Regions from separate parts of the Hahella sp. CR1 genome, predicted to be linked through region 3. Evidence: predicted binding sites of a transcription regulator. Region 3 holds the regulator's gene; each other region holds the start of a gene.

Region 1 (5,601 bases), on a different contig from region 3:
TACAAGAACGTGTACTGGCTGCAGGATGTGCCAGATAGAACCGGCATCCTGATTCACAATGGCAATATTGTCACCCACACGCAAGGATGCCTTCTGATTGGCGATCGCCGTGGCTGGCTCTCTGGTAAACCCGCCGTCCTCAACTCTCGCTCAGCCCTTCATGCTTTCACCGAATTACTGAATAAAGAGCCACTGCGGCTGACAATTCAAGGGGAACACTAATGCTGGAAGGATTGCTGGCGCTGTTCTCCTCCTCAGGGTTAGGCGCGTTGGTGGGTATGTTTGGCAGCTGGTTAACCAAACGAGAAGAACGCAAGGATCAACAGTTCAGGCTCACCTATGAGCTGAAAATGGCCACGCTTCGAAAACAGGAAGCAGAGCTTCAATACAACCATGAACTGGCGCTGGCGGACAAACAAATTCTAAGAGCGGACACGGAAGGAAGGATAAACCGAGATATCGCGGAGACTGCTGCCTTCAAGGATGGGCTAAAAGAGCAAAGCCAAACTTATGGGATGTGGTTTGTGGACGCTATCCGGGGCCTGATGCGGCCTCTGATTACTGTCTATCTGCTTGTTCTAGCGACGTTTGTCACCCTTAATATCAGTAGTCATCTCGGTGGCGTTGGCGCGCTGAGCCCGGTCGAGTTAATGATCCTGTACAAAGAGGCCATCGCACAGATGTTATTTCTGACCACGACGGCCGTTACTTGGTGGTTTGGATCAAGACCAAGCAGCATACGAGGAAAAGCGCTTTGAACAAATGTCATCAGCAACAAATGGCGTCTTACGTTAGCTCGGCTTGACTATGCATATACGGCGTTGCGGAAATGCGTGAATATTCATACTTTAAATTGCAATAATTGTTCTTGAAGCTTCTTACCAAGAAGGGTCAAGTTGCGAACCGCTTGTTCTGTTTGCTTCGTTCCTTTCACATTTTCGTTGCTTGCTGACCGGATACTTTCCATCGCTTGGGCAACTTGATCTACGCCTGCGAGTTGTTGTTGGCTGGAAGCGGCAATTTGTAGGGCTGCGCCAGATGATTCTTCAATGCTTTTCGCCAGGGCTTTGATTGAGTTATCAGATAACAGAACTTGCGAATAGCCACCTTCCACAGCTTTACTGCTTTGTTCTGCGACAATAACGGCTTTGCTCAATGCTTTCTGTATGTCATTAAGAATCGTTCTGGCTTGTGTGGTTGCTCGCTTAGATTGATCCGCAAGCATCTTCACTTCTTGCGCAACGACGGAGAAACCTCTTCCTTGCTCTCCTGATTTGGCTGCCTCGATGGATGCATTAACGCCAAGTAAGTTAGTTTGCTCCGCCAAATCATCCACTGTCGTAACGATTTCTGCAATCGCTTGGCTTTGTTCGCTCAGACGTAAGATGCTTTCCGCAACGGCATGCATTTGTTCTCTTATCGATTGCATCTCTTTCAGCATTGAAGCAATGGCTTCTTGGCCTTCTTTGGATGTTAGTAATGTTCTAGGTGCAGTATCGTTGACCTTTGTTGCCTTTTGGCTGGTGACTACAGCTGTTTGTTTTATTTCCTCAATAGTCGCAGTAATCTCGCTTATTGATGTCGCTGTTTCCTGCGCACTGGTGGATACCTGTGTGGCTGATGACAGAATTTCTTGATTAGCCTCGCTGAGTATTGATACTCCGCTTTGTAATTCGCTAGCTAACCGACGCAGGTTTCTTACCATTGATGAGAAGGCTAGTCCTAGCTCGTCCAGCTCTGATACGGGAACAACCTCAATCGTCAAATCTCCTTCGGCGATAAGGGAGGATTTATGCGCAAGCCTTTTAAGATAATGAACCATGTTAATAAAGGCATTGCCAAGCTGGTCCGTACTTGAGACCGGAGAGACATCTATTGCGAGATCTCCATTTGCAATTTTTTCAGATTTTTTTGCGAGGTTTTGAAGATATAATGACATGCGTTGAAAAGCTTGGCTAAGCAGTCCAACCTCATCCTGACGATCATCAAACTTAGGTTTTCCTGAAAGATTACCACATGCAATTTCATTGGCCCAAGCTGTTAACTGTGCAAGGGGAAGAGCAACCAAGTTTGAGGTGAGCCTGATTTGAAACAGAATAATCACGATTATTAACACAACAGCGATAGCCATAGACCGTTGATAGTCATTAACTAGTTGCCTTGCGTCGAGCAAGCTTTTCTGAGCGTTTTCTGTTTCGAGTGCAGTTAGTTCATTGGAAAGTTGACGTATTTGATCTATTTTTACTGCAATTATTCCCTTTCCTAGATTATTTGCTTCGTCAAATGCGCCACTTTCTAAGTAAGGGAACTCTTGTTCTATCCTAATCTGATGAACTTCATCCAATAGTTCGTGAATCCGTTGAACTATATTGTGCATTTTTGAGTTATCTTTCACGCGACTGCTAAGACTCGATAAGAATGTCTTATTTTTCTCTCTGACTTCAAAAAGATTTTTCTTTACTTCGTCTATTCTGTTTGTGTCTTCAGCTAACAATAGCTGAAGAATATCTCCTCTTAATGAGTTGATGTCGATTCGCATATCTCGAATTTTAACCACTTCCGCGAATTCTTTATTAAATATATCTTCTTGTGAATTTTGTATTTTTATTATTTCGAAATACGAAAATATCAATGCAATAAAAAACAATGCTGCTATTGACCCATATCCTATAAACAGCTTGCTTGATGTCATTAAATTTTTATACCAAGCCATAGCTATCTCCTTTTTTATTTTATATTCCTTAAATTCTTTCTAATAACGGGCATTGTTCTAACAACGGCAAGTGGCGATTTTTTCACTCCTGCCGCTAATGATTACCATTAATAATGGTTTTTTGCATGGTAGTGTCATGCCTGAAGTCCCACAATGAGGTAGTATGGCCCAACTTTAGAGAATTTTCTTGTCGACTCATCGTTTGAGGCAGTCCAACCTGAGGCCGTGTCTTTCAAGCGTAAATACCAGTACAACTAGAGAAGCGCCGACCGCTCCTTATAATTCATGCTTGATGCTGGAAAATTCCTGAAGAAATAAAAGTGTAAAGTTTTTTAAGGACAGGGTGTTTAAACTCAAAAATAAATGTTGTGAATTTTTAATAAATCATTCAGCTGGTTGCCATATCTTTTGAAAAATCTGTCACGTATTTTGGTTGAAATCATTAAAAAGCAGTGTCAATAGCTTTTACAAGTAATCTGGTTTTTCAATGAGCCAAAAAACGTGACACATTGAATCCATTCATTAATTTTTACTTGGCATGTGTAATGCCTTCGGATTGCTCGCTGTACCTCGATCTTCTTTTACCACATTTATAAAAGGAGTTGGTATGAACGCCATAATAAAACAAGCCCTTGCAGTGTTTTCTCTCTGCACTGCCGCAGTTAGCGTGCAGGCTGTGACTATCATGGATGGCTATAATGGCGCGGGTCTTTCTTATAACGGTGATGTATTGGGCAATCCAGACGTATACCAAATCACCCATATGGAAGTGACTTTCGATAGCAGTAATCTATACGTCTCTATCTTTACAAACTTTTTTGAAGGCGCTGATTCCCTTGGCTATAAGTACGGTGATTTGTTCATAAGCACCAATGGCTGGCATCCTAATGGTACAGCCTCTAACCGCTATGGAACCGATGATGTAAGTAACGGTGAGCACTGGGAGTATGCGCTGGATACAAGTACAAGCGACCTATACAAGTTATCAGCGGTCGATTACTTAGATCAGTTAGTTTTATCTGGACCTGGAACCAATCTACGGCATAACCAAGAAGTGAGCGTTAACACATCCAAGTCGACAAAGGTTGCAGCTGAAACATCGAGCGCAGACCTAAGCGGCGTAAGCCATACTGTTGGAACGCTTGGGGTTATCTCTTATACGCTTGCTCTGGCGGATATAGGAATTACAAACCTAAGCGTGCCGACCGCTCTGGGGTTTCGTTGGTCTGCTACCTGCGCCAATGATGTTATAGAAGGTGGACTGAGCGTTCCGGAGCCAGGGGTCATGGCCCTGTTAATGTTGGGGCTGATTAGTTTAGGGCTTTCCCGCCGCTAGGAGGAGCTGAAGCCCCCGATAATAAAAGTTGATGACGTATGAAATTATAGTGTGAGTCTTAATATTCGGGTGTATGATTAGTACACAGATCTATAGCTTTTAGGGTTCAGATAGGAGTATAGCGTTCATAGCTGTGCTCCTTGCTCTTAACTCCCTGATGATAGGGGGGGAAAGGTATGGGTGCGATGGTGTCTGAGGGGGCTGTTTCTCTCTCATGGCAAGAATGGAATGAATCATTCGCCCTATACTTTTATAGCCTACCTACTTCAAAAAAGATTTCTTTCCTGTTGCTTAGTAGATTTGTACGAACTACTTTCTATGTGTGGGTGCGTTGGTTAATCATTGCAGGGAAAAGCAAATGAGGCTAAAACACGTACTGACTATCAACTTTATTGTTCTAGCGGCGCTCCCTCTTCTAGCAAGCTTGGTATATCTTAATTTTACCCTCTCTCAAAACTACAGAAATCAAATAGAAGAGCGAATTCTCTCTCTTTCGTTAGTAAAGAAAGGAAAAATTGTGTCCCTTGTTGAAGGGCTTTCAAACGAAGTTTCTCTAATTGCTAGCGGAGCGCTCTTAAGAAGTAGTTTGCTGAACTGGAATCTAAGTGGAGATGAAAGGTCTGCGCCTTTAATAAGAAAGCTTATTACTGGTGCGCGCGTTACGATAGGAGATATATATAATATCGCTGTTTACGATAGCGATGGAAATTATGTTTCGTCGATACTTAACGAGCATGGAAATAAATTTAACAACGTAGAAGGAAAGGCTTATCCATACTTTCTTGTGCATCAAGAAAGTGCCGTCCCTTGCTTAGCCGTGATAATGGAAATTCGTGTAGATGGTGTTGGTGTAGGAATCATTCAGGTTGACTACTACCTAGAATCTCTTATTTACGATTTAAAAGACCAAAACGGTTTGGGGAAATCCGGAGAGTGGCTTTTCACTATTCGCGCGGATGATGGCGGAGCTTTGTTTGTCACTCCTTTGAAATATGATAAGGATGCAGCCTTCAAGAGAAGCGTTTCTACGAACATAACACAATCACCCATTACTCAAGCAATGATGGGGAATGAGATTCTTATGAGAAATTCAATAGGCTACCTTGGAGAAAAAATTCTAGCTTCTACTCGATACATTTCAAGACTTGATTGGGGGTTAGTGGCAAAGATTAATGAGGATGAAGTTAATGCGTTAATTAATTCTCATAATAAAAATTTATATATTATTGAGCTTTTTATTGTGGCCTCCTCAATGTTTGCTGGTTTTCTTGTAAGTTTTTTTATTTCAAGACCTTTAGACAGGTTGAAGTCATACACTTCTGCTTTAAGAGGAGGAATAGATGAAAAAATACTTTCTAATGGCTGGACAGAAATCCGCCAAATAGCTGGTGATGTTGGTGAAATATCACGCTTTGTTAGAGAGCTGAAAGACGATTTTAATAAAAAAGTAGCTGAAAGAACAAAAGAATTAGACGCAGCGAACCTTGCCCTCAAAGAAATGGCGTCTAGAGACCCCTTGACTGGTCTCTATAACCTAAGATATTTCAAGGAG
Region 2 (5,601 bases), on a different contig from region 3:
GCCGGAGTTGAATGTCTCCACCCAAGTGGTTTCCCCAACCGGCGCGAGCCCTTGAATATCATTGAAGTTCGCCAGTGCGACCTGTCCCAGCACTTTGGACTCGCCGTTGGTGTAACGGGCGAAAATCACCCCGCCATCATCCACGTCCAGACCAATCAAACGTCCAGTGGTGAAGCCATCCTGCTGCAGGTCATTGACCGCAAATGCGCTGCCATACTGAGTCGTCGTGCCAAGATCTATTAAGAAATTGGAGCTGGTGGGGGGATCAGGAATCGGCAAGGTTCCGCCATCCACCACATTCAGCGGCCCTTCCGCCCCGTTTGGCGTACCGTCAGACGCCAGCGGCGTCCAGTTGGATATCAACACGTCGTCGGACAACACTTCGTTAAGTGAGCCATCCTGATCGAACACCAGGCTGTAGGAAGCGCGGGATGGCGTACCGCCAGTCACCAAGGGATCGCCGACATCCTGGCCGTCTATTAACGCATACATGGTCCACAGATTGTCTGGCGTGGTCGCTGACAGCGGCTCTTTGACGAAGAACGTCGTCAGAACGTGAGAGTTACCCAGACTGTCGTAAATCGTTGTGGAGGTGGCATGGTTATACGTGTTTTCATCCGCCGGATCGAACACGTTGTTGACGAAAGGCGTGCCTGTGAAAGTAGCGAATAAATCCGTTGTCCCGCTTGCCAAGGTAATGCCATCCTGCATGGTCAGGTTGACGCTGCCGCCTACGACGGCATCCGTCAATGCCGTGCTCAGAGTTTGTGATGTGGCCGCCGCATCATTGCCCTGCACCACAAATTGATCTCCGGCGGCGCCACTGAAACCAAAGCTAAGATCATCACCACGATTATTGATAATCACCAGGTCCGTGCCGTCCAACACTGCGCGCACGCCATTTAGCTGAGATGAAGAGTTAATTGCATTGCCTAAATCAGTCAGATTGGTATAGCCATCGAACGGCACGCCATCAATAGTCACCTGCATAGTGCCGGACGCATTGTTGAAACCCGCCGCCGTAATTGTCGCGCGGGTGCTGGCGGCGGCGTCTATATTGTCCAGATTGTTAAACAGGCCCGCTATTTCAGCAGCGGAACTATTGGCTGGAATAGTCACTGTTGAAGTCGAACCGTCAGCCTGAGTCACTGTTATAGTTTGTGCGGCGTATCCATTAGCGCCATTCGTACCGGCGGCGGTAGCGTCAACCGCCCGTCCGATCAACAAACCATCTGAAGACAATGAGTCTCCGCGTTCAAGCAGCACTGGCTCGGACGCGTCGAGGTTCAGATTGGCGTTCACTCTTGTGGTTCTGTCTGGCGCCAGGCTGGTGTCATCTATCAAAAGATCACCGAGAACACCGCTGACCACGCCGCTGTCATTGGCGACGAAACCTTGCAAGCGCATGCCAGAGCTGTTCACTACATAACCTTCCTTGTTGATACCAAAAGCGCCAGCGCGACTGTAGCGACGATCGCCACTGTTGGTATCGAGAATAAAGAATCCTTCGCCGTTGATGGCGAGGTCCAGTCCATTCTCAGTAAAGGAAAGATTGCCCTGCGCAAATTCTTGCCGCACCTTCTGCACCCGCACGCCATCCCCAACCGGGTTGGAGCCCAGGCTCAAAAAGCTGTTGGCGTAGAGATCGCCAAACTCCGCACGGGACCGCTTAAAGCCGGTCGTACTGGCGTTGGCGATGTTGTTGCCGGTCACCTCCAGGTCGACCGACGCTGCTCTGATTCCTGTTAACGCGATATTAAACGGCATACCACACCTCGCACATGCTAACTGATCTGTTTGATATCGCTTAATCCGACCGAGCCAAGCCCGTTCAGATTTAATGTGACGCTGCCGTCACGCGCGATTGATACACTATCCACATTGGCCGCCAGATAAGAGCTGACTTGCATCTGCTCCCCACTGTAGCGGGCCCTTGCGACCACTTCATACCGCCCCGCCGGCAAAGTTTCGCCGTTGCTGTTTTTGCCGTCCCAGCTGAAATTGACGTCGCCGCCGGGCTGGTAACCTTTATCAATAGTCGTGATGAGTTCGCCTGCCTCGTTATAGACGCTAATGGCCAGTTGCGAGGTTCCCGCAGGCAGTTCCACCACCCCATTAATAGATCCATCCGCGCTTTTAATGGCGCTTTCCATTGGAGCCAGCACATCCCGTCCCACCATCGCCGAAGCCTGCAGGGCTTGTGCGCTGCGAAACTGAGAAGCCATGGTGTCCACAGTCGAATTCAATGATTGAATGCCTTCCACCGAGCTGAATTGCGCCAACTGTGCGACAAACGCCGTGTTGTCCTGGGGATCTAGCGGACTCTGGTTATTCAACTGGGCGATCATCAGATCCATGAATTCGTTTTTACCCAGCTCGTTTTTCCTGTTGGCGGAATTCTGCTGAAGCGCATACTGACTCAGCGCGTCGCTAGTCTGATTTGTCGTATTGATATCGCTCATCACGCTGCCCTCACGAAAAGTTCATCACTGACCAATAGTCAGCAGACGCTGCATCATGGTTTTCGCTGAATTCAGCACTTCCACGTTGGTCTGGAAGCTGCGGGAAGCGGACATCATATCCGCCATTTCCTCCACCACATTCACGTTGGGATAAAACACATAACCGTCCGCATCCGCCATGGGATGGTCCGGCTGGTAGCGACGCTCCAGAGACGCATCGCTTTCCACGATGGCCCGCACTTCAACGCCGCGGGAGGCGTCATCGTTGATCGAGGGAGGAATCGCCGCGTTGAGCGCGTCCTGATGCACCGCAGCAAAAATCGGCTTGCGCGCGCGATAAGTCTGATCGATGCTGGAGCTGGCGGTGTCCGCGTTGGCCAGGTTGCTGGCAGTGGTGTTCAGTCGCACGGATTGCGCAGTCATACCAGAGCCGGCAATGTCGAAAATGCTATTGATCCCCATCGTTATTCTCCTTTAATCGCGCTGACGATGCCTTTCAGGCGGCTGTTGAGGAATTCAAAGCTGGCCTGAAAATCCAGCGCATTCTTGGAGTACTGCACGATTTCTGTCTGCGTATCCACCGTGTTGCCGTCAATGGAAGGCTGCAGTGGTTGCCGGTATAACAACGCCCCTTCCGCCGGTGTTTTTATCGCCATGTGAGCATCGTCAGTGGTAACCACCTCCAATGAGTCCTCTATACTTTTGGCCTGCCTGAGCACGGCTTTAAAATCAATATCCCGGGCGCGGAACCCAGGCGTGTCCGCATTGGCTATGTTGTTCGCCAGCACTTCCGCCCGTCTCGCGCGGACGTTCAGCGCCTGCTCATGGATACCCAGCGCTTTGTCGAATGATATGGCCATCTAACACCTCTGCAGTTGCCTGACTGCGACAATCGTCATTTGCGTCAATGTCAGCAAGTCCCGCGCCAGTTATTTTTTTGTTTTATTTTTCAGTTAGATAGTATTTTCAGGCAGACTAAAGGCGGCAAAGGGATACCGCCCTGAAGGAAAGCGCGTACACGCCATGCGGCAAGTGGAATACCATCGCCACCGAAAAGGTCAAACTTGGCAATGGATATGCAGAATAGATTTGGGAAAACGACGCCGACAGAAACATGCGACGTCGCAGGAGATATCAGCTCGCTTCGCCAGTGAAGAAGCTGACGCGTTCATCAAAAGCAGGCGGTTCGGGGACTTTCTTTTCTTTGCTGGCCGGCGTCCCTACATACAGATAACCCACCACATGTTCGTTGGAAGCCAAACCAAGGCGCTGCTTGACGCGCTCATCGTAGGCCACCCATCCGGTGCGCCACATGGCGCCATAGCCCAGTTCCTCCAGCCCCAGCATTAACGCATAGGCGCTGCAGCCAGCGGAAATCAGTTGCTCCGACTCCGGCGCTTTGGGATGCTCCTGAACGGTGGCGACCACGACGATCACCATCGGCGCGCGACTGGGCGCTTTGGCCAGCTTTTGCCTGGCCGCATCGTCCTGACCATCCTGCTCCGCAGTTTCGCCGTATATGCGCCCCAAAGCGTCGAGCCCCTCGCCTTCTACAATAATCAGACGACACGGCCGTAAGCGGCCATGATCCGGAGCACGCATGATCACCGGATACAGTTTGCGCAATTCTTCATGGCTCGGCGCCGGCGCCTGCAACAAAGGGGTGGAGGTTCGATTTACAAGAATATCTAATACCGCCATGGCGTTATACGTGGCTCCTGTTGTTTATCCGTGTGGCCGCCGGTCAGGCCAATAAGTGGCCAACGGCTGATTCGGTTCAGATTATAAATAGGAATGATTCTTAAATATATGCAATTGGCCGTCGAAAAATGCTTGTCCTATCGCGCCACATTGCCTGCCTTTCACGCCAACTCAAAAGGTTAAAGATTGTCTAACGATGGACAAAACCGCCTCACAGATTGTCCGACAACCCCATTACTGCTAACCTTAGACGCGATCGAAGCGCTGGTGGACTATACTACCAGAAGAGGGCGGCAGTTATGGCGGATGGTTTACGCCGGTCCAACGGCTTTATACATGGCAATCCCGCATTCAACCAATGCGTCGCGCTACGCCTGTTGAACAGGCGCCTCCCGCTTTCCACCCGGAAAACCTTCTATTCCTGTCCTTTTTAGGGTATATCCGTGCTAGGACAGGACGTTTTTTTGATAACAGCAAACCGGCGAGCCGCATTGCCACTCCCATGAGCTCGCAGGGACTTTTGGTTAGGTTGAAAAATATGCTGACGGGACAATACCGGTATTCGCGGTTATGACACAAATGATGCCGATACCTCCACATCTCGCCAATACGCCGCACTCCCCGACTCAGGTGACCATCCCGCCCATGCCGGACTATAACGCCCGGGTGCTCGGCTATCTGGTATGCGCCGCCATCATCGTCGCCGGCATTCTGGAGGGGCATTTCGACGAGTACCTTATCTGGATCATTCCCGGCGCCATGCTATGGCCGCATATTCTGTATTTCGCCCTGCGTTTCTTCGATAAACAGAAGAACACCAAGGTCCGCCAGGGCATGATGGTGGTGGACGGTTTCCTATGCGGCGTGATTCTGGTGCTGATTAAATTCAGCGTCACCCCCACCCTGTTTTTTCTGCTGATGCTGAACTTCAGCTTCATAATCGTCGGCGGTATGAAAAGCTGGCTGTATGGCAATATCGCCTTTCTCGCCGGCTTTACCGTAGCGTCCATCTATTTTGGTCTGAGCTTTGCGCCGCCCACCCCCATGGTGGTCAGCATCATCGGCGGCGTCACCTGTTCGCTGTATGTCGGCGTCACTGCTTACTACACGCACCAACAGGCCCGCGCCCTGGTGCAGGCAAAGTCACAGATTCAGTTTCAGCGCGAGCAATCCATCGCCCTGTCCCATAAGCTGGCCAAATACCTGTCTCCTCAGGTATGGCAATCCATCTTCACCGGTGAGCGCGACGTGCGCCTGGAAACCCAGCGTAAACGCCTGGCGGTGTTTTTCTCCGACATCAAAGGATTCACCGAACTGGCGGAGGAAATGGAGCCGGAAAGTCTGACCGAGCTGCTTAACACCTACTTCAACGAGATGTCCCAGATCGCGCTTAAATACGGCGGCACCATCGACAAATTCGTCGGCGACAGCATCATGA
Region 3 (5,601 bases):
CTTCGCCATCCAGTTCGTCATCGACTAACTGCCAGAGTAACTTCCGCTCATTGGGCGGAGACGACTCCAGCAAGTGAGCGATGTCACTGGGAGAGAGGCCGCCGTTCAGAATGCGCGCGACCTGCTGCAAAGAACCGCTTTCCAGCGCTTCCGCAATGGAGCGCATACGGACCTTGGCAGTGCTTTTTTCGGTCGCTTGAGGCATAGACATACATCCGCGTTTAGGGCGGCCCGCAACGGGCAGCGAGGAATTTGCCGGATTAAATACAGAGACGGGCTCTGCGCCGTTGTGGCGCCAGTATAAGCGAGCCCACTATAAAGTGTAAGTTAAGACGAAAATTAGTCTAAGGAAAATCAGGGAATTGTCTTACTTTATTCAAGCGGTTTGTATTGTTTGGCATGCCTGGAAGGGATGGGGCGAAGCGCCCCGAAAGCGGTAGGGCTACTCACCCTCTCCGAAATAGTCCTCGATCAGAGCTTTGATGGCGTGAAAAGCTTCCTCTTCATCCGGACCTTCTATTTTCAGTGTAAGAAGCGTTCCTTTGCTGGCGGCGAGCATCATGACCGCCATTATACTTTTTCCGTCAACTTCCTGGCCTTCTTTGGCTACTCTGATCTTACTGGCGAATCGGCCGCTGGTGGACACGAATTTGGCCGCCGCTCGGGCGTGCAGGCCAAGCTTATTAATAATAGTGACTTGTTCCTGGATCATGGGGCGCGATGAGTATAAAAGATTGAAGTTTCCTGAATGTTGGATTCAGGCCGGTTTAATTGTTAAGCGACAGTGGCTTCTTATTGTTAAAACCTTATTGCGCCAGCTCTTTGTGGCGCACTTGGACATTATCATATTTTTTCTTGAAATGCTCTCCCAGGCACTCGCAGATATAGACGGAGCGGTGTTGCCCGCCAGTGCAGCCGATGCTGATCGTCATATAGGTGCGGTTGCTGTTCTGGAAGTGCGGAATCCAGGTCTCAAGAAAACTGATAATGTGCTGCAGCATCTGTTCCGGTTCCGGATGCTGCTTTAGGAATTCGATGATTTCCTGATCAGTGCCTTTGTAGCCGCGCAGCGCGGTGTCCCAGTAAGGATTGGGAAGACAGCGCACGTCAAATACCATGTCGGAATCCGATGGTACGCCATGCTTGAAGCCGAAAGACTGGAAGAGTAGGGCCAATTCCTGGGTTTTATGCCCGATAACCCTGATCTTAACCTGATCCCGTAACTGGTAAATGGAGAGATCGCTGGTGTCTATATAGAGGTTCGCCAGGGTGGCGATCGGCTCCAGCAGCTGTTTCTCTTTGGCGATGGCTTCTTTCAGTGATGTGCTTTTACTGCTGAGCGGGTGCTTGCGACGCGTTGCATGAAAACGTTTGATTAAGGTGGCGTCATTGGCGTCAAGATAGATGATTTCCACATCGATATTATGCGCCTGCAGAGTGGCGTAAATTGACGGGAAATCCGACAGGTCTCTATAAAGATTGCGGGCGTCTATGCTGACGGCGAGTTGCTGATTCTGGGTTTTCCCCTGGTCCAGCACCTCTTGGGTGAGAGGCGAGAGGAGACCGATAGGCAGGTTATCGATGCAGTAATAGCCCATGTCCTCCAGAACATGGAGCGCCGTACTTTTTCCGGAGCCTGAACGACCACTTACGATAATCAGCTTCATGTCTTCCTCTTTCCATCGAAGCTGGATTATTTCTCCAGCACCCTCCTGAACAGGGTTTCGTCGTTGTCACAGTCGCGTAGGTGTTCGCAGAAGCGACGGTCATTGAATTTCTGGGCCAGCTGGCTCAGAAGGTCCAAGTGTTCGCTGGTGGCCTCTTGAGGCACGATCAGAACGAACAGCAGGTCCACAGGTTCGTTGTCTATGGCGTCAAAAGGGATTTTGTCCTTGAGTGTAAGCAAGGCCCCTATGATGCGGTCGCAGTTTTCCAGGCGGCAATGAGGTATTGCGATACCCTGGCCGATACCAGTGCTGCCGAGTCTTTCACGGCATATCAGGTTGGTAAAAATGGCGTTCTCGTCCAAAAACGGAAAATGTTGCGCAATCAGATTGGCGATATATTCGAGAACGCGCTTCTTACTCGAGCCCGACACCCCACAGCGTGTGAGGGCGGGCGAGATAATTGACTCAATAGTTAGTGTGGTTTGGGCCATGTTCTGTTATCTGGCGGATGCGCCGTGCATCCGATCAACGTGCTTCTCTTTGTGTTTGAGGATCTGGCGGTCTAATTTGTCCACCAGTGCGTCAATTGACGCGTACATATCTTCGTGTTCAGCATTGGCATGCAGGTCAGCGCCGCTTATGTGCATGGTTGCTTCCGCAATCTGACGCTGTTTTTGAATGGAGAGCGTAACTTGGACATTACTGATACTGTCGAAGTGTCGTTCGAGCTTGTCGAACTTGTTGTTAACGTAGTCTTTTAGTGCTTCAGTTAACTCGACTTGATGTCCGGTGATGTTCATTTGCATACTTTGCTCCTAATGCCAATATACGGTGCATTATGAATTTTGCACTTCCATGAAAAATACTAGCACATCCAATTTGTGACTATTTGATTTAAGTCTTATGCCTGTATTCCTCCTTTTAAATTAATCGCTTACGTTCATTGGAAGGCGGAATGGAAAGCGCCTCCCGGTACTTTGCGATCGTGCGACGGGCGACGTTGATGCCCTGGTCGCCAAGCAGCGCAGCAATTTTGCTGTCGCTCAATGGTTTCTTCGGTGATTCCGCCGCGACTAACTTCTTGATAATAGCTCTAATAGCGGTCGAAGAACACTCGCCACCCGTGTCTGTGCTGACATGGCTGGAGAAAAAGTACTTCAGCTCAAATACGCCGCGAGGAGTGTGCATGTATTTCTGGGTGGTCACCCGGGAAATCGTCGACTCATGCATCTCCACCGCCTCCGCAATATCGTGCAGCACCAGTGGCTTCATCGCCTCTTCGCCGTACTCAAGGAATCCTTGCTGATGTTCGACGATTTGTGAAGCGACTTTCAACAGAGTTTCATTACGGCTTTGCAAGCTTTTGATAAACCAGCGCGCTTCCTGTAACTGGTCGCGTAAATAAGTGTTGTCTGAGCTGTTGTCCGCGCGTCTCACCAAACCTGCATAGCCAGGGTTGATACGAATCTTGGGAGCGATTTCAGGGTTCAGCTCAACCAGCCAGCGGCCGTTGGCTTTTTTGACGATAACGTCAGGAACCACGTATTCGGTATTGCTTTCCTGAATGCCTTCGCCCGGTCTTGGGTTCAGGCTTTGAATCAGTTTGAGAACTTCCCGCAGATCGTCTTCTTTCAGGCGGCTGCGGCGCATCAACTGGGCGTAGTCGCGGTTGCCAAGCAGATTGATATAGTGGCTGACCACCAGCTTGGCCTGACCCAACCAGGGGGTGTCTTTAGGCAGTTGATTCAACTGACTCAGCAGGCAGTCCTGCAAGTTGCAAGTGGCGACTCCAGGAGGATCGAATTGCTGCACTCGCTTTAAGACGGCGCGTACTTCGTCCAGCTCAATTTCTTCTTCCCCCTCAGTTTGCAGTCCGCCATGAATTTCGTCTGGAGTGAGGGAGAGATAGCCATCAGTATTGACTGCATCAATTATCGCAACAGCGATCATGCGGTCAATGTCGGACATGGGGGTAAGGTTCAGTTGCCAGAGAAGGTGGTCTTGCAGGGTTTCGCCTTTGCTATTGCGGGATTCGAAGTCGTATTCGTCATCTTCGCCGCCGCTGTAGCTGCTTGATCCGCTCTGGAAGACATCATCCCAGGCGGTATCGACGGGGAGGTCGTTCGGAATGGAATCGGACCAGTTGTCCTCTTCGGCGAATCCTCCTTCATCCATGCCCGACTCTTGCGTTCGCTCCTTGCTGGAGTTATTGGCGAGCATGTCGCTGATCGTATCGTTCTGAACGTGGTTGGGAGATTCGTCTTCTTCAGACACTTCCAGCATGGGGTTGGACTCAAGCGCTTGTTGAATCTCCTGCTGTAAATCCAGTGTTGAAAGCTGCAAAAGTTTTATTGCTTGTTGCAGTTGCGGGGTCATGGTCAGCTGTTGACCCAGCTTTAACTGCAATGAAGTTTTCATAACCATCTGATGCTTACCACCGATTCAGGCACAGATCTTGTGAGTTTTTCATAGTTATTAGGTGCTTTAATCCTAAGCTCTTGAGCCTTGAGGTCCATCTGAGATGGAAGCCGCCGGTTAAACTAAAGTTTGAACTGGTCACCCAGATAGACCTCTCTAACCTTTGGGTTGGCAAGGATATCACTTGGGGCGCCGCTTGCGATAATAAATCCTTCACTGACAATATAGGCGCGTTCACAAATATCCAAGGTCTCGCGCACATTATGGTCTGTAATTAAAACGCCGATGCCGCGCTTTTTGAGATGCTCGATAATCTGCTTGATATCATTGACGGAAATAGGATCCACCCCGGCGAAAGGCTCATCCAATAAGACAAACTTTGGCTCCGTAGCCAGCGCGCGAGCGATTTCCACGCGTCGACGCTCGCCCCCCGAGAGACTCATGCCAAGGCTTTTACGAATATGGGTGATGTGAAATTCCTGCAGCAGCTCTTCCATCTTAAGCTTACGCTCCTTGCGGCTCAGATCCGCTCTGGTCTCAAGGATGGCGTAGATGTTGTCCTCTACGGACAGCTTTCTGAAGACCGAAGCTTCCTGCGGCAGATAGCCAATGCCCTTGCGCGCTCTCCCGTGCATAGGCAGGCCGGTGATTTCCGTTTCGTCAATAAATACGCTGCCTTTGTCGCTGGGGATGAGTCCTACCACCATGTAGAAGCAGGTAGTCTTCCCAGCGCCGTTAGGGCCGAGGAGGCCCACGATTTCGCCGCTGCGAATTTCAACGGACACATCTTTTACTACGGGCCGTTTCTTGTAGGCCTTGGCCAGATTTCTGGCGGTGAGAGTGCTCATTGTTTATTAGATTTGGGCGGATGATAGATAATTTCAACCTGCTCGGTTTGATTGCCCGATGAGGCTCCCTTTGCCGTGACTAAACGCTTGTCTGTGAAATAAATAATTTCTTCGCCTTCCACTGAGCTGTTGTCCTGAAGAATGCGTGCATGGTTACGCATAACGACTTTACTCTGGCTACGGTCATAGTCCATGTTTTCTGCGTAAGCGTGAGTTTCAGTTTGTTTTTCTTGGTCAAACTGCACTAAGTGAGCGGGTTTGCCGGTCGCCTGGAAGCGGCTGATGCCATTGTCGTCGGTGTATAAAATGACTTTGTCCGCCTCGATGCTGGATTTGCCCTGGATAATAACGACATTGCCGATATAGGTGTCGATGCCTTTCTGGCCATCTCTCTCCCAGCGTCCCGCTTTGATGCGCACCGGTTCGTCACTGCCGTTAAGAAGGTCCAATGCATGGCTAAGCGGGGCGAAAATAAGGCCCAATAACAGCGCCGCGGTGAATAGTTTACTTGGGTTGTGCATAAACGCCGGTTACCTGAGAAAGTAATACAATAAGCTTTTTATCAATGTCCGCCTCCATTCCGACAGCGGTTAACTGATTGATATTTGAAGTTATCTTAACGGGTTGATCGGTGCTGATAAAGCGTGACTTGTTGTTGTAGTCGAGCG
Region 4 (5,601 bases), 380 kb from region 3:
ACGGAATCGGCTTTGAAGAAAAATTCAAAGACCGGATATTCACTCCTTTCCAGCGCCTGCACCAGCGCGGAGAATACGAGGGAACCGGCATAGGACTAGCAGTATGCCGTCGCATCGTTGAACGCCATAGCGGCGCCATTAACGCCGAGAGCGCCCCCGGTCAAGGCGCCACATTCATTGTAAACCTGCCGCTGCAGCATACGCCTATTTCTGAAATGGAGCCTGAACAATATGCCTGACACTAAAAGACCACTGGTCATTTTAATGGCGGATGACGACGAAGATGATCGACAGCTCGCCCTGGAAGCCATGCGCGAAAGCCGCGTGCTGAACGAGCTGCGATTTGTGAAAGATGGTTTTGAATTAATGCAGTATCTGCGTCGAGAAGGCGAGTTTGAAGATCCCGCCAACTCGCCGACTCCCGGCATTATCCTTCTGGACCTGAACATGCCTCGCAAAGACGGCCGCGAAGCGCTGGCGGAGATTAAGGCGGACCCGGCGCTGCGACGCACGCCAGTCGTCATTCTCACTACCTCAAAAGCAGAGCAGGATATGCTGCGCGGCTATGATCTGGGCGCCGCGTCGTACATCACCAAGCCTGTGACCTTTGAAGGACTGGTCGCCCTCATGCGCGCGCTGGGACATTACTGGGTCGAATTCGTGGAATTGCCCAATCACGGCCATTGATCATCACGGAGGGCGCTAATGACGGAGAACCAGACGAACTTCCCCACACCGATCAAATTGTTGCTGGTGGAGGACGACGAAGACGACTATATCATCGCCAAGGATCTCCTGGAGCAGATAGCGCCCTCGCAATTCGAGCTGGATTGGGCCAGCAACGCGGAAATAGCCCGCGCCGCCCTGGCCAGAGACGAACACCATGTCTGTCTTATGGACTATCGCTTAGGCCCGGATGACGGCCTGATGCTATTACGGGAGGCTCCCAAGCTGGGCTTTCACGGCCCGATAATCATGCTTACGGGCCAGGATGACAGCCGCCTTGACGCCGACGCGCTTCGTGGAGGAGCCGTCGATTATCTGGTGAAATCCGATCTCAATTCCGCCCATTTGGCCAGATCCATCCGTTATGCGCTGGCTCGCCGCGAGATGGAAACGGAGAGGCTGGAAAGACTGAAGGCGGAAGCGGAAAACCGCTCCAAAAGTGAATTCCTGGCGCACCTCAGTCATGAGTTGCGCACGCCATTGACCGCCATCCTGGGTTATACCGAGCTGCTCATCGCGCAGGACAATGCGCCTGACAACCTGTCTTACCTGCAGATCGTCCAACGTAATGGGCAGCATCTGTTAAGCCTGCTCAACGACATTCTGGATATCTCCAAGATCGAGGCGGGCAAGCTCGAAATGGAGTTTGTGCGCGTCAATCTACAGGCATTTCTGGCCGACCTATACTCTCTCATGGCGGTATCCGCACAGGATAAAAACCTGCACCTGAGTTTTATCGCCGACTCGCCACTACCGGAAAATATTGAAACCGACCCTATTCGTCTGCGACAGATATTGTTGAACCTGATCGGCAACGCCATCAAGTTCACCGAACAAGGGGAAGTCACCGTACGCGTACAGATGGTCAAGGAAGAGGAGCAGGAGAAAGTCCAGTTCAAAGTGCTGGACACCGGCCCCGGCATCAGCCTCGCGGACCAAAAGCGCCTGTTTCAGCCGTTCACTCAGGTTTACGCCAACAGCATGCGCCGCGGCGAAGGCGCGGGGCTGGGACTGGCCATCAGTCGTCAATTAGCGCACCGGCTGGGCGGCGACATTCGCCTGAGCAGCAGACCTGGAGAAGGCAGCGATTTCACCGCTATCGTCAAACCCGGCCCGCTGGAAGGCGTGAAACGCATTCAACCAGACCTGGAAACAGGCGGCGCGGCGGAACCTCATGCGACGCGAACCCATCAAGTGCAGGGCCACCTTTTGGTCGCTGATGATCTGCCGGATATTCGCCGCCTGATCGGCCACCTGGTGGAAAGCGCCGGAGCGCGAGTCAGTTACGCGCAAAATGGCGCAGAGGCGGTACGCATCGTATCTGAGGCTGCGCAATCGGATAGCCCGATTGATCTGGTGATCATGGATATGCATATGCCCGTGCTGGACGGACACTCCGCTACCCGCGAACTGCGTCGCCGCGGCCACGAAACGCCAGTCCTGGCGCTGACCGCCGCCACCATGCGCGGTGAACGGGAACGCTGCCTGGCCAGCGGCTGTACGGATCATTTGAGCAAGCCGGTCAACGTCAGTCAGCTGTTCACACTGATTGAGCGTCATCTACCGAACACACAGACCAAGTCACCCTCCTTATTACTGGTGGAAGATAATGCAGACGCCAGCGCCGCCACCGCCGCCCTGCTGGAGCATTTGGGCTGGCGCGTACACTGCGCCGCAAACGGCGCCGAAGCGCTACAAATGGCGGAGCGGATAAAGCCTTCTGCGGTCGTGCTGGACTTAAATCTTCCTGATACTGACGGCTACAGTCTAGCCCGGAGAATACGCGACCAAGGCCTTACAGAAGCCCGCCTTATTGCATTAAGCGGCTATGCGGAGGATAAACGTCGCTCCTCAGAAGCGGGATTTCAGCATCACCTGATGAAGCCCGTATCCCTGGGCGAACTGACAGCCGTGCTTCCCGCCAAAAATTCGCTTTGACGCCTATTGGCGCTCCCTACATCCCGGCCGACTTGTAAAAGCCACAACAAAGCGGCCTTCCTTTTTTCGTATTTACACGACCTTCTTTCCTGCGCCTCACTCCAAGCTCCCCATGCAGACAAAAATCCAATATTTTCAACACCTTACAAATTCCTCCAAGTCTGGCACGACTGTTGCTCTACTACTAATGAGCCGCGGACAACCCGCAAGATGTAGATCCAAGGAATACTGAGGAGATCAATGATGACTAAATCAGAAACAAACAGCTTGAGAGACCTGGTAAAAGTGCTTAACGATGGCATCGATTTCTATACCGAAGCCAAAGACAAAGTGAAGAGCAATGCAGTGCGTCTGGTGTTCGAACGCATGTCAGCCATTCGCGAAGGCGCAGTAGGCCGGTTGCAGCCCTATATTGTCTTCGAAAAAGGTGAAAAAGAGACCGGACACACTCTCGGCGGCATTCTGCGCGAGCATTACGCAAAAATCCTGGCCGCCATCAAGGACGATTCGGAACATGTGTATATCGAGCAACTGGAGGAAGTCGAGGACAAAACCCTGGAAAAAATCCGCGACGCCATCGAAGAAGTGAAGGCTCCCGGCGTTCAAGCCACTCTCCAGGATATCTATCCTACTTTGAAGCGCTGTCACGACGAAATGAGCCGCCTGCAGCGCGCTACTGCGTAATCACTCGCATTAGCTCCCCATACGCCGCCGGGAGGTCTATAGCGCCCGTGCGGCGAAGTCGGGCAATAACTATTTTTCTGGCTATACTTCAAAGTATGACTGTATCCATGCTGGTAATAAGATATGGCCCAACCATCCCCTCTCCCCTATTTCCATGCAACCACTCTCAGGCCAGACATACTGTCGGACTTGCGTGAAAGTTTCGAAAAAAATCTGGTAGAGCTGGAAGCCGCGCCCAACGACGCCACACTGATCGCCCGTCTCTGTGCAAACTACGAAGCCATCGCACAGGAAATAAAGTTCGCCGAGATCGAACTGGGATCATTGATGCAGGGCATTTACACCATCATGGCCGGAATTGCTGACAAGCAATTGAACTTCCGCCCGGAAATCAGCGACCTGCTGTTGCTGGCGATGGAGCGCATCCAGGTTTGCGCCGTCGCTATCGATAACGGCAGCTTCGAAAATATTCAAATGGTGGAGAACGCCAGAATCAGCGATCTGCTTTGTCAGCTTCCCAAGACCGTCGCGAACGGTCGCAACGAGGCCATGCAGGAGCTTCTGGCGCTGCTCGCCCCGGAAGTCAGTGCGCAAACGGCGGGACGCAACGCGAATGACGTTTATTCCGAGCTGCTGGCGCTGTGGCGCAAGTACGATGTCCATACCAACGCCGACCTGCTGTTCTTCCTCAGTCTCGCGACGCCGGCTGAAGCACGGTCACGTTTTTGGCTGGGTAAAAACAGACGTGTGCTTTTACTCGCCCTGGCGATGAATCGGCACGCGCGCGAACCAGTAGATCCAGCTCAGCTTAGCGCCGCCGCCCTGGTGCATGATATCGGCATGTCCTTCCTTCCCCTCGATATCCTGCATAAAAGCAGCAGTCTCTCCGAGTCAGAAGACCACAGCATTCATAAGCACACCAGCGTAGGCAGCGCCTTGCTGATCAACATGCCTGAGTGGCAGGAGTCACGCCGCATCATTGATCAACACCATGAGCATGTCAGCGGCAAGGGCTACCCTATTGGACTGCGGGACCGGGAGATTTGCGATGGAGCCAAGATCATCGCCATCGCGGACGCCTTCGAAGCGATTTCTCACCCACGCATCTACTCCAGTCGCTATAAACGTCCCTTTATCAGGGCGGTGCTGGAAATTAACAGCCGCTCCGGCAGCCAGTTCTCACAAAAATGGGTCGATGTGTTTAACGCCGTCATCCGACCACTGAAATACGAGTTATACTAGCCCGCCTTGAACAAGCCGCACTCCTATGGAGGAGTGCGGCGCACGCTGATCGTCCAATCAGGATTTCGCTATTGACCACGAGAGCCCAACAGAAAGAGCGCACCCGCCAAGCGCTAATGAACGCCGCCCTGCAACAACTCGGCCCAGACCGCAACTTCGCCAGCCTCAGCCTGAGAGAAGTCGCGCGCGAAGCAGGCATCGCTCCCACCTCTTTTTATCGCCATTTCAATGACCTGGAAGAACTCGGTCTGGCTCTGGTGGACGAAGCAGGCATCACCTTGCGCCGACTAATGCGGCAAGCGCGTAAAAGGGTCGCCAAGAAAGGAGGCCTGGTGGAAACCTCCATCGATACTTTTTTCGAGTATCTGAACTCCAACGCCAACCTGTTTCGCTTACTGCTGAGGGAAAAAAGCGGCGTCTCGTTGCGCTTTCGCACAGCCATCAAAGCGGAAACCGATCATTTCATTACGGAGCTGGCGGCGGACCTGGGTCGATTTGGAGAAAATGGCGGCGCGCCGTTACGAGACCCGAAAGCAGTCGCGGATGCGCTGGTGGTGCTGGTGTTTAACTGCGGCTCAGAGGGTTTGGACGCCGACGCAGCGGAAAGAAAGCAACTGAAACTAAAACTGTCCACTCAGCTACGTATGGTGTTGAGAGGCGGACTTGTGCAAGAAAGGAAGCCTGGCGCCGCCAAAACAAGCGACCCAGGCGGGTGATATCAGCAAACTCAAACGGTGATGGCGATCAGCGGACTGAGCGCCCCGTGAATCTTCTGTTTGAGCGCCTGCGCATCCTGCTCTGAATAGGGCTGCGCCGGGCTCACGCCCCAAACCGGCTTCGGCCAGGCTGCATCCGTGGGAAAGCGAACGATATGGTGAAGATGCAGCTGCGGCACCATATTGCCCAGGGCCGCTACATTCAACTTATGCCCATCGAACAGCGCCATCAGCGTCTTGCCGACTATCGCCGACTCACGCGTCAACTGCTCTTGCGCCTCGTGGCCTAACTCAT

What was found. Region 3 encodes sigma-54, which starts transcription at its own class of promoters, with help from an activator protein. Its sites were predicted from a motif close to TGGCACNNNNNTTGCTNT; they were not measured.
Region 1: the regulator sigma-54 is predicted to act here: its motif matches at 3,248-3,265, upstream of ONV78_RS24165 (PEP-CTERM sorting domain-containing protein).
Region 2: the regulator sigma-54 is predicted to act here: its motif matches at 3,373-3,390, upstream of flgB (flagellar basal body rod protein FlgB).
Region 4: the regulator sigma-54 is predicted to act here: its motif matches at 2,827-2,844, upstream of ONV78_RS12475 (PA2169 family four-helix-bundle protein).

What each region holds. Positions count from the first base shown of each region.
Region 1 covers NZ_JAPELK010000011.1:224,670-230,270, reverse strand. The annotation lists gene ONV78_RS24180 (DUF5675 family protein) at 1-222, shown strand, start outside; gene ONV78_RS24175 (hypothetical protein) at 222-758, shown strand; gene ONV78_RS24170 (methyl-accepting chemotaxis protein) at 842-2,713, opposite strand; gene ONV78_RS24165 (PEP-CTERM sorting domain-containing protein) at 3,321-4,049, shown strand; gene ONV78_RS24160 (sensor domain-containing diguanylate cyclase) at 4,408-5,601, shown strand, end outside.
Region 2 covers NZ_JAPELK010000021.1:38,224-43,824, forward strand. The annotation lists gene ONV78_RS29875 (flagellar hook protein FlgE) at 1-1,767, opposite strand, end outside; gene ONV78_RS29880 (flagellar hook assembly protein FlgD) at 1,785-2,462, opposite strand; gene flgC (flagellar basal body rod protein FlgC) at 2,487-2,924, opposite strand; gene flgB (flagellar basal body rod protein FlgB) at 2,927-3,322, opposite strand; gene ONV78_RS29895 (nitroreductase family protein) at 3,597-4,163, opposite strand; gene ONV78_RS29900 (adenylate/guanylate cyclase domain-containing protein) at 4,734-5,601, shown strand, end outside.
Region 3 covers NZ_JAPELK010000004.1:34,367-39,967, forward strand. The annotation lists gene mgtE (magnesium transporter) at 1-205, opposite strand, end outside; gene ONV78_RS10725 (HPr family phosphocarrier protein) at 443-712, opposite strand; gene rapZ (RNase adapter RapZ) at 807-1,667, opposite strand; gene ptsN (PTS IIA-like nitrogen regulatory protein PtsN) at 1,694-2,158, opposite strand; gene raiA (ribosome-associated translation inhibitor RaiA) at 2,165-2,473, opposite strand; gene ONV78_RS10745 (RNA polymerase factor sigma-54) at 2,589-4,085, opposite strand; gene lptB (LPS export ABC transporter ATP-binding protein) at 4,208-4,933, opposite strand; gene lptA (lipopolysaccharide transport periplasmic protein LptA) at 4,930-5,454, opposite strand; gene lptC (LPS export ABC transporter periplasmic protein LptC) at 5,438-5,601, opposite strand, start outside.
Region 4 covers NZ_JAPELK010000004.1:412,299-417,899, reverse strand. The annotation lists gene ONV78_RS12490 (sensor histidine kinase) at 1-239, shown strand, start outside; gene ONV78_RS12485 (response regulator) at 232-687, shown strand; gene ONV78_RS12480 (response regulator) at 706-2,664, shown strand; gene ONV78_RS12475 (PA2169 family four-helix-bundle protein) at 2,905-3,348, shown strand; gene ONV78_RS12470 (HD domain-containing phosphohydrolase) at 3,472-4,590, shown strand; gene fabR (HTH-type transcriptional repressor FabR) at 4,662-5,306, shown strand; gene ONV78_RS12460 (HIT domain-containing protein) at 5,318-5,601, opposite strand, start outside.